3 regions of the Mesobacillus stamsii genome follow, and region 3 is predicted to be linked to each of the others. Evidence: riboswitches for the same ligand, from Rfam matches in the RefSeq annotation. Region 3 holds a riboswitch; each other region holds the start of a gene.
What was found. A riboswitch is a leader RNA that binds a small molecule or an ion and turns the genes downstream of it on or off. The one in region 3 is predicted to bind thiamine pyrophosphate.
Positions count from the first base shown of each region.

Region 1: linked by a shared signal. The riboswitch ahead of tenA (thiaminase II) and the one ahead of J2S25_RS10960 (solute carrier family 23 protein) in region 3 are both predicted to bind thiamine pyrophosphate.
Region 2: linked by a shared signal. The riboswitch ahead of thiT (energy-coupled thiamine transporter ThiT) and the one ahead of J2S25_RS10960 (solute carrier family 23 protein) in region 3 are both predicted to bind thiamine pyrophosphate.

Region 1 covers NZ_JAUSUN010000007.1:62,752-68,332, forward strand. Annotated here, with positions in the region: gene mgfK (gluconeogenesis morphogenetic factor MgfK) at 1-594, opposite strand, end outside; gene rapZ (RNase adapter RapZ) at 591-1,484, opposite strand; gene J2S25_RS07830 (NUDIX hydrolase) at 1,524-1,982, opposite strand; gene trxB (thioredoxin-disulfide reductase) at 2,394-3,344, opposite strand; TPP riboswitch at 3,621-3,728, shown strand; gene tenA (thiaminase II) at 3,837-4,526, shown strand; gene J2S25_RS07845 (ECF transporter S component) at 4,542-5,123, shown strand; gene J2S25_RS07850 (ABC transporter ATP-binding protein) at 5,137-5,581, shown strand, end outside.
Region 2 covers NZ_JAUSUN010000019.1:6,016-11,596, reverse strand. Annotated here, with positions in the region: gene J2S25_RS14035 (dicarboxylate/amino acid:cation symporter) at 1-1,111, shown strand, start outside; gene J2S25_RS14030 (histidine kinase N-terminal domain-containing protein) at 1,155-2,288, opposite strand; TPP riboswitch at 2,526-2,632, shown strand; gene thiT (energy-coupled thiamine transporter ThiT) at 2,738-3,319, shown strand; gene J2S25_RS14020 (FeoA family protein) at 3,526-3,750, shown strand; gene feoB (ferrous iron transport protein B) at 3,750-5,581, shown strand, end outside.
Region 3 covers NZ_JAUSUN010000011.1:103,540-109,120, reverse strand. Annotated here, with positions in the region: partial or broken gene J2S25_RS10970 (RNA-guided endonuclease TnpB family protein) at 1-332, shown strand, start outside; gene J2S25_RS10965 (MFS transporter) at 493-1,602, shown strand; TPP riboswitch at 1,710-1,821, shown strand; gene J2S25_RS10960 (solute carrier family 23 protein) at 1,882-3,183, shown strand; gene J2S25_RS10955 (LuxE/PaaK family acyltransferase) at 3,180-4,274, shown strand; gene J2S25_RS10950 (acyl-CoA reductase) at 4,298-5,581, shown strand, end outside.

The sequences.
Region 1 (5,581 bases), on a different contig from region 3:
GTTTGGCAGGATGCTTGTATATAAGCTTCCCGGGCCGATGACAATCAAATCCGCTTCTCTGATCGCCTGGAGCGTTTCAGGCAATGGCTTTACGCCTTCAGGGTTCAAGTACACTCTCTTGATTCGTTTGCCTGAGTATGGAATTTTCGATTCGCCTCTGACGATGCTGTCATCCTCCATCACCGCATTCAAAATGACGCTTCTGTTTGCTGCCGGCAAGACTTTTCCGTGCACATTGAGCACCTTGCTCATCTCCTGGATCGCATGGACAAAATTGCCGGTAATCGACGTCATTGCCGCCAGGATCAGATTTCCGAGCGAGTGGCCGGATAACTCATTGGATGTATTGAATCGATGCTGAAACATTTCCTCAATCAACGGCTCCACATCCGATAGGGCAGCGAGGACATTTCGAATATCGCCAGGAGGAGGAATCTGCATATTCTCACGCAGACGGCCTGAACTTCCGCCATCATCAGCCACAGTGACAATTGCAGTGATTTCGACGGGATGCTTTTTCAAGCCCCGGAGCAGGACTGGAAGGCCTGTTCCGCCTCCGATGATGACGATTTTTGGCAGTAGTTCCGTCATCATGTCGTAAGTCCCTTCCTTTTATCGATATCTCGGTGGGTCACGCGCGTATGGTAATCCTTCTCGAAATATTTGGCAATATGCTCCGCCAGTGCTACCGAACGATGCTGACCTCCCGTACAGCCGATGGCAATGATCAGCTGAGCCTTTCCTTCTCGCTTATAATGAGGAAGCATGAAGCTCAGCAGATCGGTGACCTTTTCAAGAAATTTGGATGTCTCATTCCATTTTAAAACGTATGTCGACACCTCTTCATCAAGACCGGTTTTTGGCCGCATATGCTCAATATAATGCGGATTTGGCAAAAAGCGGACATCGAAAACGAGGTCAGCATCGATTGGGATTCCATGCTTAAACCCAAAGGACATGACATTCACGGTGAAAATCGTCTTCTTATTAATCGAAAATTCTTCAAGGATTTTTTCGCGCAGATCTTTCGGTTTCATCCCGGTTGTATTATAAATAAGCTGCGCTCTGCCCTTCAGTTCTTCCAGCAGCTCCCGTTCAAGCTGGATGCCTTCAAGCGGCAAACCAGATGGAGCAAGTGGATGCGAACGTCTCGTTTCTTTATACCGGCGGACAAGGGTCGAATCATCTGCATCAAGGAACAAGACCTCGGGTGTCACCCATGAAGTTTCCGCCAGATCATCCAGTGCCTTGAACAAAGAATCAAAAAATTCACGTCCACGCAAATCCATGACCAGTGCGACCTTATTCATTTTAGTACCAGATTCCTTCATCAACTCAAGGAACTTCGGCAGCAAGGTCGGCGGCAAATTGTCGACACAGAAAAAGCCAAGGTCCTCAAAACTCTGGATCGCAACCGTTTTTCCTGCCCCTGACATACCTGTTATGATGACAAGCTGGGTATCAGTAATGGAACCGGTAGTCATTTCTCTTCCCCCTGAAAAATTAATTTTGTATTTTTCGGATTAATTTGGGTCGAGCCTGTAATGAATCAGCTCGAAATCCGGTGTATACGTAAATGTTCCATAAATGATTCCTTGTCCATGGACCATATAATCGAGAATATGATAATCTCCTGCCGCCATCGGCAGTTCTTTGATGTCCTCTATCCCGTGCCAGGAGATAGTCCCTTCGTCCGTAACATCGAGATTGTTCCCATCTGCCTCAGTAGCATAAAAAGTGAACATCATCCACTCAGATACGACCTGGTCCTCTTCCTTGATGACGAACGTGAAAATCCCTTTAATTTGAGGATTTCTCAGGTAAATACCTGTTTCTTCCCGGAATTCCCGAATACAAGAATCCTTCACAGTCTCTCCTGGTTCCATCTTCCCGCCTGGAGCCACCCACCAATTGCGGCGTGGCTTCTGCAGCAGCAAAATTTTATCCTCTTTCACCAAAACACAATTCGTGACGCGCTGCATTCTGTCCACCTCTTCATCAATATGCATTAGAAAAGTCCGCCGCAAAAAAGGCGGTATTCCTGCATACCTTTCACTTGTTGCTATTTTAATGGAATCCGGACGCATAGCCTTCAATTTACCGGACTTTTTATTCTTTCCATTATACTATTTTTCAGTTTTCCCCACAATGATATCGAAGAGCGATAATTTTTTAAGTGTTCTATTCGTTTGCCTATGTCTGTACCATTTTTATGGATAAAAAAAAGAGCACAGGATTACCTGTGCAACAAGGTTTATATTTTTAAAAGGGGGTCAATTTCTATTTTTATTATATCCAATGATTGTTTCACTACTGTTACAGTTGAATTAATAAACGATGACTTTTTGTTAATTTATCCCTCGATGTGAGGTTTTTCCCATCAATAAGAGCTGTTACGCTTTTGCTTTCAATTCCTCGATCAATTCTTCGACATAATGCTGAGCGTTTTGACCAGCGATACTTCCGTCGCCAGTTGCCGTCACGATTTGGCGCAGCGTTTTTTCACGGATGTCTCCAGCTGCAAAAATACCTGGAACTTTCGTTTCCATCTGCTCATTTGTTTCGATATAGCCGTTGCTGTTTGTAATGCCAAGGGCTTCGAATGGCTTGGTCAATGGAACCATTCCAATGTAGATGAACACGCCGTCAGCCGCAAATTCCTGTTCCGTGCCATCTAGTGTGGAAATTAGCGTCACGCTGCCAACTTTGCCGTCTTTATCATTGATTTTTTTGATCGTGTGATTCCAGATGAAATCAATTTTTTCATTCGCAAAGGCGCGGTCTTGAAGAATTTTTTGCGCACGAAGTTCGTCACGACGGTGCACGATCGTCACTTTTGAAGCGAAGCGCGTCAAATAAACGCCCTCTTCCACAGCGGAATCGCCGCCGCCAACCACTACAAGTTCTTTATTTTTAAAGAATGCGCCGTCGCAAACCGCACAGTAAGACACACCTCGGCCGCCAAGCTCCTGCTCGCCAGGAACGCCAAGCTTTTTGTACTCGGCACCAGCAGAAATGATGATGGAGCGGGCTTTGTATTCCTTATTGCCCACCTTTATTGTTTTATATTCTTTGCCATCGATGACTTCTTTTACATCCCCATAAGCATATTCTGCACCGAATTTTTTTGCGTGGTCAAACATTTTTGTCGATAGTTCTGGCCCAAGAATATGCTCAAATCCTGGATAGTTTTCCACTTCTTCTGTATTAGCCATCTGGCCGCCCGGCACGCCGCGCTCAAGCATCAGTGTCGATAAGTTCGCACGGGAGGTATAAACAGCAGCCGTCATCCCTGCTGGTCCGGCACCGATGATAATGACGTCATAAATTTTTTCTTCTGACATGGTGTACAACTCCTTTGGATATCATAATACGCCAATTTCCGTTACCCATTCGGAAATAGTATTTCCTGCATAAACCTATCCTATAAAAGAAGTGCTGCATAGTCCAAAAATATGCTTAAAAGAGGAATTTGTTTTCCGAAATTACTAAAATGCCTGAAACAAGCCTTATAGCGATTCATTTTTGCCCTTTTTCCTGCTAAAAAAGCTTTCAGAATTATTGACAATTTCGTGAAGAGTGATATGATCAAAATCAGAAAATAAATTCAATAGTGATTTTTTACCTGCTAGGGGAGCCTTTGTGAAGGCTGAGATTAGAGTGAAACTTTAAGACCCTTTGAACCTGATCTGGATGATACCAGCGTAGGGAAGTGGAGTATGTAAAAAGCGGTATCCTTTTCTTTTACTGCCAATACAGCCACTTTCTGCCTGCAGAAAGTGGCTTTTTTATTGGAAAAATTCAGCATCTTAAAAATCACTTACCAGGAGGGAATTATGTCTACTTTTACCCAGTTGATCCGTCAAGAAGCAAATGCCATTTGGGAAGCAAATTTGGACCATCCATTCGTTCAAGGAATTGCCAAGGGTAGCTTGCCAATTGAAAACTTCCGCTACTATGTTTTACAGGATTCGTATTACCTTTCTCATTTTGCCCGCATCCAGGCCATTGCTGCTTCAAGGGCTGAGGAATTGTCGATTACCGCTAAAATGGCAGCCCATGCCCAAGGAACCTTTCAGGCAGAGCTAAGCCTCCATGAAAAATTCATCGGCCAGCTCGGAGTGACGAGGGAGGAACTCCAAAGCTTTCTGCCAGCACCAACGGCATATGCCTATACTTCCCATCTATACAGGGTGGCGGCTTCAGGTAGCCTTGGAGAAATCATTGCCGCCATGCTCCCCTGTTACTGGATTTACTACGAAATTGGCGAGACGCTTAAACACGCAGCCCCTGAAACACCGATCTACCAGGAATGGATTGCTGCATACGGAAGTGACTGGTTCAGCGAGCTTGTAAACGAGCAGCTCAGCCTTCTCGATACGATTGCTGAAAATGCTTCGGAAAAAGAAAGAGAAAAGATGAAGCAACACTTTATCTACAGTTGCCATTATGAGCTCAAGTTTTGGGAAATGGCTCATACGCTGGAAGGCTGGTCAATAACCAATAAGAAAGCAGCGGTCCATTAAAAGGGGGGAAGAAAAATGACAAAGGGATTAAGGCTAACCGATATTTTAGTAACAGTCGTCATTTCGATTGCATTCGGGATTATCTATAAAATTTGGGGACCACTCTATTATGCGCTCAAACCACTTGGGCTTCACCTTGATCAATTCATCTATGGAATGTGGTTCATCGCTGCCATCGTCGCGTTTCTCGTAATCAGAAAGCCTGGTGTTGCATTACTTGCTGAAGTAGCCGCTTCTTCCGGAGAATTCCTGATGGGCTCTGAATGGGGTCTGGAGGTGCTGATCTACGGCATTGTCCAAGGGTTGTTTGCAGAATTGGTTTTGATGGCTTTTGGCTATAAGCGATCCGGTATAATTGTTGTCAGCCTTGCCAGTATAGCTGCATGCACAGGTTCCTTGATCATGGACTTTTATAAAGGGTATATCGAAGACCTGGCGACATGGAATCTTGTATTATTGATTGTCATGAGAGCGGCAGGTTCCATTGTTTTTTCCGGACTGCTGGCAATCGGAATCGTGAGAGCTCTGGAGCGAACAGGTGTGACGGCTATCCTCCGGCCGACTTCTCAAGATGACTTTGATTCATTGAACCACTAACAGGAGTGATTGGATGCCAATAGTATCTTCATTTGAAAAGCTGAGACTAAAGTTTCCCGGAACGAAAGAATTGCTATTCGAGGATCTGTCCCTATCCTTTGAAAAAGGCGAAAAAGTGCTCCTGCTTGGTCCTTCAGGCTGCGGCAAATCGACGTTGTTACAGGCACTTTCAGGGTTGATTCCAAATTCGATTGAGGTACCGCTCAAATATGCTGACTGCACCTATCCAGATTCCTGGGGATTTGTTTTTCAAGATCCAGACTCCCAGTTTTGCATGCCATATGCGGATGAGGAGATTGCCTTTGTATTGGAAAATCTTCAAGTCCCGCGAGAACAGATGCCTCAAAGAATTTCCGAGCTGTTGTCATTAGTCGGACTTGACCTGAAGGACCCGCATGCACGAATCAATACTTTCTCTGGCGGCATGAAGCAGCGGCTGGCGATTGCATCGGTGCTGG
Region 2 (5,581 bases), on a different contig from region 3:
GCCAATTGTCTTGTTTTCGATCATTCTTGGGACAGCAGGGCTCGGAGATCCAAAGAAGCTCGGCAGAATTGGCTTTAAGGCTGTAAGCTACTTTTTAGCGACAACAGCGATTGCCATCATAATCGGCCTTGTACTAGCCTTTCTTATTAAGCCAGGGCTAATGGGGCAATTTGATACAACAGGAGCCGAATTTAATGCAGAAAAAGCACCGCCAATAAGCGAAACCTTTTTAAATCTTATTCCGGCGAATCCATTTGAAGCACTGACAAGCGGAAACATGCTTCAAGTAATTGTTTTTGCTTTGTTCATAGGAATAGCACTGACAGCTCTTGGTGATAAGACAAAAGGAATTGTAAATCTTGTTGAACAAGGCAATGACATCATGATGTATTTAGTAGAACTTGTCATGAAATTTGCCCCATTTGGAACCTTTGGTTTGATTGCTACAGCGATCGGCAGCCAGGGCTTCGACGCAATAAAGGCGATGGGTGTATATATGTTAGTCGTTGTTCTTGCATTAATCATCCATGCTGTCTTGACGTATGGATCAACCGTATACTTCCTTGGAAAAATGAATCCGTTCAAGTTTTTCAAAGGTTTCGCCCCAGCTATGGGAGTTGCATTCAGTACATCCAGCAGCAACGCAACTCTTCCCGTCTCAATGGAAACTGCCCAAAAAAATCTTCGTGTTCCAGAGCCGGTAAGCAGCTTTGTTCAGCCTCTTGGGGCAACGATTAATATGGACGGAACGGCAATCATGCAGGGAGTAGCTACGATTTTTATTGCACAGGTTTATGGCGTGGACCTTACGATGACGGAGATAGTGACTGTTGTGTTAACCGCAGTACTGGCAAGTATCGGCACTGCTGGCGTTCCTGGCGTTGGTTTGATCATGCTCGCCATGGTTCTCCAGTCTGTCGGCCTCCCGGTTGAAGGGATCGGCTTGATTCTCGGAATTGACCGTCTGCTGGATATGGCGCGTACAGCTGTCAATATCACAGGGGATGCAGCGTGTGCTGTCATTGTAGCGGAAACGGAAAAAAAGCACTCCCTTCAAAAGGGGAGGAGCAGAATCACAAATACAGAGGATAAACGGACACTTGAGTATTAAGAAAAAATCAGACCCTGCCAGCGCTGGCAGGGTCAAGATTATGTTATTCGTTCTCCAATCTAAGTAATGGCAAAAGCATAATGAAGGAAGTCTTATCCGGTTCGGATGAGCAGGCAAGAATGCCTTTGTGCTTCTCAATTATTTCCCGGCAGACAAATAACCCAAGACCAGTTCCAAGTGTTTTCGTTGTCACGAAAGGTTCAAAAATCGTCTTCAGCAGCTGGTCGGGAATGACCGGACCATTATTGGAAATCTCGATTTTTATATGTGTATCATTCACGAAGCATCCCTTGATTTCTATTTTAGGATCCGTACGGTACTGGCTCAGAACATCAATCGCATTGAAAATAATATTGATCAAAACTTGTCGGATTTCATCGGCATAGCCATACAATTCCATGTCATCCGCTACTTCCATGATAATTCTTACATTGGTGTCAAGGATGCTGGGATATAGGAAGTTCAATACCTCATCGATCATTTTATTTAAGGAAAAAAGACTTTTTTCCTTTCCAATTAATTCTTTTTTCGAAAGAAGCAGAAATTGAGAAATTCGGAAATTCAATTGTTCAAGCTCACTCGATATGATATCTAGATACTTCATATCCTCGTGTTCAGACTTCAATAGTTGAATAAATCCTTGGATGGAAGTCAGTGGATTACGGAATTCATGGATAAAACTTGATGTCATCTGGCCAAGCAATGTCAGCCGGTCCTTATGGGTAGAGTCGATAAATTGATTTTTTTCCTCAATGATTTTGTTTTTCTGTTCATTGTAATAAGAGACCGAATAATACAGGAAGGTATCAAAACAGTAATTAATACGGTTGATTGCCTCCTGTATTTCAGGCCACTCAACATTCATTTTATGCAGATGCTTGTAGATGATCGATCGGCCTGAATTAACATTGAAAACAAAATCACCAATATTGATGTTTGTGCGAACTTGTTCCTCGCCTACCATGAAAGCAAGACTTTGGAGATGTTCTTCCAGTTCTTCCTTTGTGTCAGAAAAAACAGAGAGAATGATTTCATACATTTTCTCCGCGCTATTGGTTATTTTCTCTCTATACGGATCATCTTCCGAGACGATAATTTTAACAGTCCAATCGGCTATGAGTTGCTCCCTTTCGCTAATGAGGAAGCTAAACAATCGGTTGTCCATAATTGGCAGCATTTTTATGTAGTCCTCCAGTTTTTCTTTTCGGTATATAAATTCGCTGTAAAATCACGGAATCCCTTTGTCGAAAAATGAGAACATCCGTGGAAATGCGTCGAAAAGAAAAAAACGTGACAAAAGACCGATATTTTTGCTACTTTGATGGAGATTTTTCTAGTTTGATCGACATGGAGGTTCCCTTTTGACTTGTGATCGAATGGAAGAAGGAGTATATTCATAATGTAGAAATTAAATAATAACCACAAGGGGAGCTGCCATGTGTAGCTGAGAGTGAGCGCCCGAGTTCTTACCCTTTGAACCTGTTAGGTAATGCTAGCGAAGGAATGTGGATGCGATAGGAAAGCAATCTTGGGAGCCTATATCGATCCCTGATTGCTTTTTTTGTTACTGAAGCAGATAAGGCGTGTTGAAAACGGACCTCATTCTGAAAAGGAGGAGGAACAAAAATGAAACAAGAACAGACTCTATTTTTAGTGGAGATTGCGGTATTTTCGGCACTGGCTTATTTGCTGGATCTATTCTCCGGTTTTTTATTTTCGAGAATTTGGCCGCAGGGAGGTTCGGTTTCCATCGCAATGGTGCCGGTATTCTTGATGGCATTTCGCTGGGGAATTAAGGGAGGGGCAATTACTGGTCTCCTGTTGGGGCTATTGCAATTCATCCTAGGCTTTTCGCAAATTTTCCATCCTGTTCAGGGGATCATCGATTATTTGATTGCCTTTACTGTTTTAGGATTTGCCGGTCTATTTGCCAAGCAAGTCCAAGTGAATATCAAAAATGGAGATAAAAAAAAGTGGATTGGCTGGATTATCGCAGGTACCTTCGTGGGAAGCGCACTTCGCTTTATCGCTCACTTTTTCTCTGGCTGGGTCTTTTTCGGAGTTTGGGCACCAGAAGGACAGCCAGCATGGCTTTATTCACTCATCTACAATGGAACCTATATGCTTCCAAGTATGATCTTAAGCGCCATTATGATCATTCTTGTTATTAGCTCCGCTCCGTCAAGGATGGTAAGATCGAAGCAATAAAAATATGAAATGCAAGGAGAGCTGACAATTCGTTCAGCTCTTTTTTTAAAAATTGTCGATTTTATGGCGTTTTGGTGCTTCGTGATTTATATCACAGTAAAATAGATCAGTACCTGATTAAATAAAGATAATCATTCTCAATTAGTTACCTCAAGTCAATGATTTTCTGATACAATAAATTTAAGAAACTAAAAAAGGTGATGGCTATGCTGGGAAATCTTAAGACTGGTGAAAAGGGCCGGATCATGAATATTGCGGGAACGGATAAATTTGTCAGACGAAGACTGCTAGATTTCGGGATCGCTGAAGGATCAGAAGTGTGCATAAAATGCATTCTGCCTTTTGGCGGCCCGGTCATGGTGGAATCGTGCGGTCAATGCATCGGTATCCGCCGCAAAGAAGCATTACGGATCGAAGTGGAGCGGGTATGATGAATATCGCGCTTATCGGCAATCCAAATACCGGTAAAACTTCATTATTTAATAACTTAACAGGATCATATGAATATGTTGGCAACTGGAGCGGAGTAACGGTCGAAAAGAAAGTTGGCCTTTTTAAGAATGGAAAGGATCAGCTGATTGATTTACCAGGAGTCTATTCGCTCAATCCATTGTCGAAGGATGAAGGGGTGGTTACGAACTTCTTCCTGGAAGAATCTTTTGAGAAGCTTTTGAACATCTTGGATGCGTCCCAATTAAGGCGGAACTTACATCTCACCCTGCAACTTTTGGAATATGGAGCACCAGTCACAGTTGGGTTGAATATGCTGGACGTCGCAAAAAACAGAGGCATTCAAATCGATATTGAAAAGTTGTCAAAATCATTGGGTGTCCATGTTGCTCCAGTAGTGGCAAGGTCGGGAAAAGGCTGTAAGGAACTTGCGGAACTGGCAACAGGAGAAGCGACAGTGTCAAGCGAAAAAACGCTAGTCTATTATGGAAAAGCGATAGAGGAGGGAATTCTCCAGCTGGGACAGAAGCTGAATGGGAGGACAAGGCATCCTGTTCGCTGGCTGGCGATTCAACTGTTTGAGGGAAATCCCTATGTAAAAACCTATTTAACAACGTTTTTGCCAGAGGCAGAAATTGAATCCATTGTCGATTCAGTAACGGTTGCACAGCAGCAACAATCGGGCGGCATACAAGCGCTCGACCAGGTGATCCACCGAAAACGAAGTGATGCAATCGAAAAAATTGTGTCTGCAGCCACTACCATTCCAGTAGATGGGAAAATTCCTTTGTCGGAGAAAGTCGATCGGATCGTGACGAATAAATTCCTCGGGATCCCAATCTTTCTCTTCATGATGTACATCCTGTTTATGCTAACCTTTGACTGGCTCGGCTTCCCACTGTCCGATGCATTGGATGCAGTCCTATCCGGACCCGTTACAGCTGGAATCACAGCAGCACTCAACTTGGCAGGGGCATCCTCGTTTATTCAAGACCTTATCCTTGATGGAATTGTCGCCGGGGTAGGAGGAGTCCTGGTATTTGTACCACAAATTTTTATTTTATTCTTTTTCATTTCGCTGCTTGAAGATTCAGGGTATATGGCCCGTGTCGCACTGGTCATGGACAGGTTAATGGAATCTGTCGGCCTTAACGGGAAGGCCTTCATCCCAATGATGATCGGATTCGGCTGCAATGTGCCAGGGATCATGGCAGCACGGACGATAGAGACACCAAAAGAGAGATTGATGACCATCCTGCTGACGCCGCTAATGTCATGTTCAGCAAGGCTTCCTGTATACGCATTGTTTGTCGGTGCGTTTTTCACAGGCAACAAGGCTGCTGTCGTTCTTAGTTTGTATGTACTAGGAGTTGCAGTGGCACTGATTCTGGCCAAGGTCTTTTCAAAAACATTGCTGAAAGGGGAAACATCCGTTTTCGTTATTGAGCTGCCGCCATACAGAATGCCGCAGGCAAAAGCACTTTGGAGAAGCACCTGGGATAAAGGAAAAGGCTTCGTAAAAAAAGCCGGAACATTCATCTTTGCAGGTTCTGTGCTGATTTGGCTGCTCGCCTATGCTGGTCCCGAAGGCGTGAATGTCAGCATGGATGAAAGCTATCTGGCACTGCTAGGAGGAATCTTTGCGCCTCTATTCGCTCCGATCGGATTCGGAACATGGCAGGCAAGTGCTTCCCTTTTCACTGGTTTCCTGGCGAAGGAAGCGATTATTTCCACCATGAACATCATCTACTTTGTGCCAGATGAAGCAAGTCTTCAAGGGTTGCTCGCGATTCATTATACCCCACTTGCTGC
Region 3 (5,581 bases):
TCAAAAACCACGATATTGTCTGTATCGAAGACTTGAATACCAAAGGAATGTTACGCAATCATAAGCTTGCAAAATCAATCTCTGATGTATCATGGTCTGCTTTTGTATCGAAATTAGAATACAAAGCGAAATGGTACGGTAAAACAATCGTGAAAATAAGCAGATGGTTTCCGTCTAGTCAGATATGTTCCGATTGTGGACATCAAGATGGCAAGAAATCTCTTGAAATAAGAGATTGGACTTGTCCTGTTTGCCATGAGCATCACGATAGAGATATTAATGCCAGTAAAAATATCCTAGTCGAAGGCTTAAGAACCTTAGTTTTGGCTTAAACAAAATATAGAACCGTAGGAATCTACGGGGATAGCTTGGTCAATAAGAGAAACCTCTGTTGGCAAAGAAATATGTCAACAAGTACGCTCTGTTCCCAAGAATCTCCCACTTCAACTAGACCGTAAGGTCAGTAAGTGGGGGTAGTTCAAGCTAGGTCTAATATTAATTGTCATTGCGTCTGTCCTGGCCCCTTTTTCTCCAGGATTCGGCTGGTTGCTTGGTTTTCGAATGATCCAAGCGATAGGCAGTTCTACATTGTTTCCGGCTGGAATGGGAATCATTCGCCATGTGATTACCGAAAACCAAGCAAAAGCGTTAGGGACACTCTCAATCTTTTCATCTGTTTCAGCAGCGTTTGGGCCATCTATTGGTGGATTCTTGATACATTTTGGAGATTGGCCAGCGATTTTTTTGATCAACTTTCCATTTATCATCGTGTCTTTTCTATTAGCGATTAAGGTTCTCCCAAAGGACCCTGTCCGTGAGAAACAACAAATCAAGCTAGATTACATTGGAATTTTACTATTTACAGGAATGATTGTTAGTTGGTTGTTATTCTTGCTTGGACTAGAAACTGCCTTTAGCTGGTGGAAATTAGCTCTAAGTATCCTGTTATCAATTATATTTTATTTATTTGAAGCTAAAAACAAAGAGCCGTTTGTGGATGTCTTGGCTTTACAGAAAAATAAGAACGTAACGTTCGTTTATTTGCAATTTATTTTAATCAACATTGTTTTTTACTCCGTCTTTTTCGGTGTCCCGACCTTCTTGCAGGACAAAATGCATCTTGAATCGAATATCACCGGAATTTTAATGTTGGCTGTAGCAGGTTTTGGTGTCATCATTGCCCCACTTGCAGGAAAATGGATTGATGCTAATGGTTCGAAACCAATTTTATTAGTTGGTTCCGTGAGTATTATTTTAGGAACCTTAATGTTACTTACGATTCGTCCTGATTCGAGCTATGTCTGGATTTTCTTTGCCCTTTCTATTCTCGGAGTGAGTAACGGTTTTAATAATATTGGGATGCAAACAGCCTTATACAGTTTTGTAACTCAAGAAGAAACAGGAACAGCGTCCGGACTATTTATGACTTCCCGCTATATTGGAACCATTCTATCTTCCAGTTTGTTAGGGATTTTGTTTGGAAAAGAAGTAACAACGAGTCACTTTCATATGATTGGGGTTGTTGGCGCAATCGTAGGAATCGCAGTCCTCTTATTAACGATAAGGATGCCTAATAAAAAGAAGGCTAATTCGACTGCGTGATTGGATCCTATTAAAATACTCAACTGAAGTTTTAGCTATTGATTTAATATGATAGAATGGTGAAAGACGCTAGGAGCCATTCGGAAGTTTGTTTTGGTTTTTTGCTGAAATCGTAAAAGGGGAGCTTGTGAAATCAGGCTGAGAGGATAGCTAGTTTGCTGTCGACCATTTGACCTGATCTGGGTAATGCCAGCGGAGGGAATATGTCTTATTACATATTCTACCTCTCACGCTTATTATAAAGCGTGATTTTTTTTAAAAAAAAGAGGGGGAAGTATATTGGGAAATGAAAAAATTGAAATTGGTATTGATGAAAAATTGCCTATTAGGCAAGGAATATTGTATGGATTACAGCATGTATTTGTTTCTAATGTTTGGCTTGACCCAATCTTTGTCGCAGCGATGATTGGCCTGCCATTGACACTTTCGGCAAATATTGTTAATGCCGTATTTATCTCAGCAGGGCTTGTGACCATTGTCCAAGCAACGAAACTTGTCCGATTGCCGATTATTCAAGGTCCATCTGCGGCATTTGACTCGATTATGATCGCTGCGGGGAAAGCAAATGGACTTGCCGCAGCAAGCGGCGGAATATTCTTAAGCGCAATCATTGTCTTTTTCTTATCGATTACTGGATTAATCGGCAAATTAAAAGCATTGTTTACCCCAGTTATTACGGGCACAGTAATCTTTGTAGTGGGGATTTCATTGTCGGGTTTTACGTTATATGAGTTTTTAGGGGGCACACTTGGAATGGAGACCTTTGCGACAATTGAGACGCTATCGATGTCTATTCCAACAGCGATGATCGTTATTTTTTTATCACTTTTTGGCAAAGGTAAGTGGAAATCATTCTCATTTCTTATTGGACTAGTGATCGGGGATATCATTGCTTTTACCCTCGGAAAAACGAATTTTTCCATGATTGCAGATAAAGGCTGGTTCGGTATGCCGCATTTTTTGCCATATGGTAGCTTAGCATTTGAATGGGGAACATTTTTGACGTTTTTTACCGCCTATATCGTTGCGATTATTGAGACAATGGGAGTATATGAAGCGTCTGCTGACATGCTAAAAATAAACTTAGATTCAAAGCGAATCCGCAATGGCTTTGCTGGAGAATCAGCAGGTTCCCTTGTGTCCTCTTTAATAGGAGGATTTCCTACAACTGCCTACGGGCAAAACGTTGGGTTATTACGGCTTACTGGTGTCGGATCGAGGCAACCAGTTTTAATAGCTGGAATTATTTTCCTTATTTTAGGTTTTGTGCCAAAGGCTGGCGCTTTGCTTGCGTTGACACCAGATGCAGTTGTCGGTGGGATTTTCTTGCCAGCTGCCGCAAGCCTTGTGTTTACGGGAATCTCTATTCTTGGAAAAACAGAAAAAACAGAAACCAACTATATGATTATCGGGTTATCATTGCTTTTAGCAATTAGTTTACCAACATATTTTAAAGATCTTACAGGTACTGCGGGAACATTTTTTTCGAATAGTATTTTTATTGCAGCTATTTCATCCATTGTATTGCAACTCGTTTTAATAAATTTGCCAATGCATTTTAAAAAAGGAGTGAGTAGATGAGACAGGATTCAATTATCATGGCCAACCAAATACTCTCATTCATTGAAGGAAATAGCGAAACTAATTTTAACGGATTGGCAGTAACTTTGTTTCAATATCAATTTCAACATAATCTTCCATATAAAAAATTTTGCCAGACGAAGAGGAAAACGCCATTGACTGTAAAAAAGTGGGATGAAATTCCTCCAATGCCGATCCAAGGGTACAAAGAGTTAATGCTTGCTTGCGAGCCGCCCGAGGAAGCGGCAGCCGTTTTTATGACAAGTGGGACAACGAATCCGGAGACCAAAGGGAAAAATTATCATCCGACACTTGCTGTTTGGGACGGTTCAATGAAAGCTCCGTTTAAAAAGTTTGTCTTACCGGATGTTGATAAAATGATGATTTTTGTTTTATCGCCAGCTGCTGATCTGAATGAACATTCATCCCTTTCTCGTTATTTATCAAATGCGGTAACATACTTTGGCACAGAAAACAGCCGTTTCTTTTTTACGGAAGCTGGGTTGGAAATGGAAACAGTCGCTTCTGCATTGCGTGAGTGCGAGGATCGCGGAGAAGCAGTGATGTTAATGGGAGCGACGTTTGCCTATGTTCATTTATTGGATTATTTTCTAGAAAAAAACCTTCGCTTTCACCTGGCAGCTGGTAGCCGGATTTTTGATACTGGCGGCTTTAAAGGGCAAACACGTGAAATTGAAATGGATAAATTATACGGGATGTTTGCTGAAATTTTCAATGTTAAGCGAAATATGTGTATCAATATGTACGGGATGACCGAATTAAGTTCGCAAGTCTATGACCAAACCATTCTTTCCACATATGAAAGTGGGCAGACCATTTTTGATAAAACGGGGCCCGCTTGGTTGAAAACGATGATTCTTGACACAGACACATTAGAACCTGTGCCAAATGGCAAGTCGGGAGTAATTGCTCACTACGACTTGGCCAATTGGAATTCATGCCTAGCGATATTAACAGAAGATATCGGTTATCGCACCGAACATGGTTTTGTTATACTTGGAAGGGTGCAAGGTTCGGAAGCAAGAGGCTGTTCCATTGCTATTGATCAGCTAATGCAGTCGAACGAGTGATTAGCAAAGGAGCGACATGAATCATGCAAATTTTGCAGGCATATTGGATCCCAAAGGCTGTTGATGTTCCAATTGTTCGTGAACAGTTGATCGGTTCCGCTTACCAACTGGAGTACCCTGTAGTAACTAGTGAAAAGATTCGAGAAATCACTGCTCTAATTCAGCAAAATCGGGTAGATTATTTACAGCGCCTTACAACTGGTGATATCGTCAACAAGATTGATCAAGCCATTCAAAAATGGCTTAACCCTGGTTATCCGCTTCGGATACAGGCAGAAGCTCTGCTTCCAATAATCACTGGGTATGATCCGGAAATGGTTCGGCTTGAATTGAAAAAATATATGAGGACCTTTCGGAAAAAAGAATTACTGCGCTTTTTAGATGAAGAATTTGACCAAGCGGCGATGCTGGATGAATTTCGTCCACGAAAAAGTGGTGGATTAAGCCGAGTCTATGGCCCGCGGTCGATTTTTCATGTTTTTTCCGGAAATGTTCCTGGTGTGCAAATATGGAGTTTGATTATGGGCCTCTTGCTTAAATCAGCTAATCTTGGCAAAACATCTACAGCAGAACCTCTGTTGCCAGTTTTATTTACTCAATCGCTTGCCGAGGTAGATCCGCAATTGGCCGAAACGATAGCGATCCTTCCGTGGAAAGGTGGGATGACGGAACTTGAGAAAGCAGCAGTAAATAGCGCTGAGGCTGTGGTCGTTTATGGATCGGAAAATACAGTAAAAGCAGTCCGGAAAATCGTGCCTTTGTCAAAAACGTTTATAACATATGGGCATAAAATCAGTCTCGCTATTATTGGCAAAGAAGCGCTTAGACCAGACTGCTTCTATGAAACAGTACATAAATTTGCCGAAGATATATCCATTTATGATCAGCAGAGCTGTCTATCACCGCAGGCGGTTCTTGTTGAAGCTGGCAGTGCAATCAGTCCAAAGCAATTTGCACAATTGCTTGCAGCAGAACTTGCTCGTTACGCCCAAAAAAGACCGAGAGCAACGCTTTCTGACGAAGAAACGATGTCGATCCAAAATTTGCGACACCAAACTGAACTGGAAGCAATTAAGAATGAAAATATAGCCATCTATGCAAGCAAGCAAAATACATCGTGGACAGTTATTTATCATCATCAACCTGGTTTTGATGGCTCACCATTGAATCGATTTATTCATGTTTTTTATTCAGAAAAATTAGAAACGGATCTAGGTAAAATGCAACCGTTTGAAAACTATTTACAATCTTGTGGACTTGCAGTCTCGCCCGAGAGGCTTTTCCCGATTGCTGAGCGTTTGGGTGAA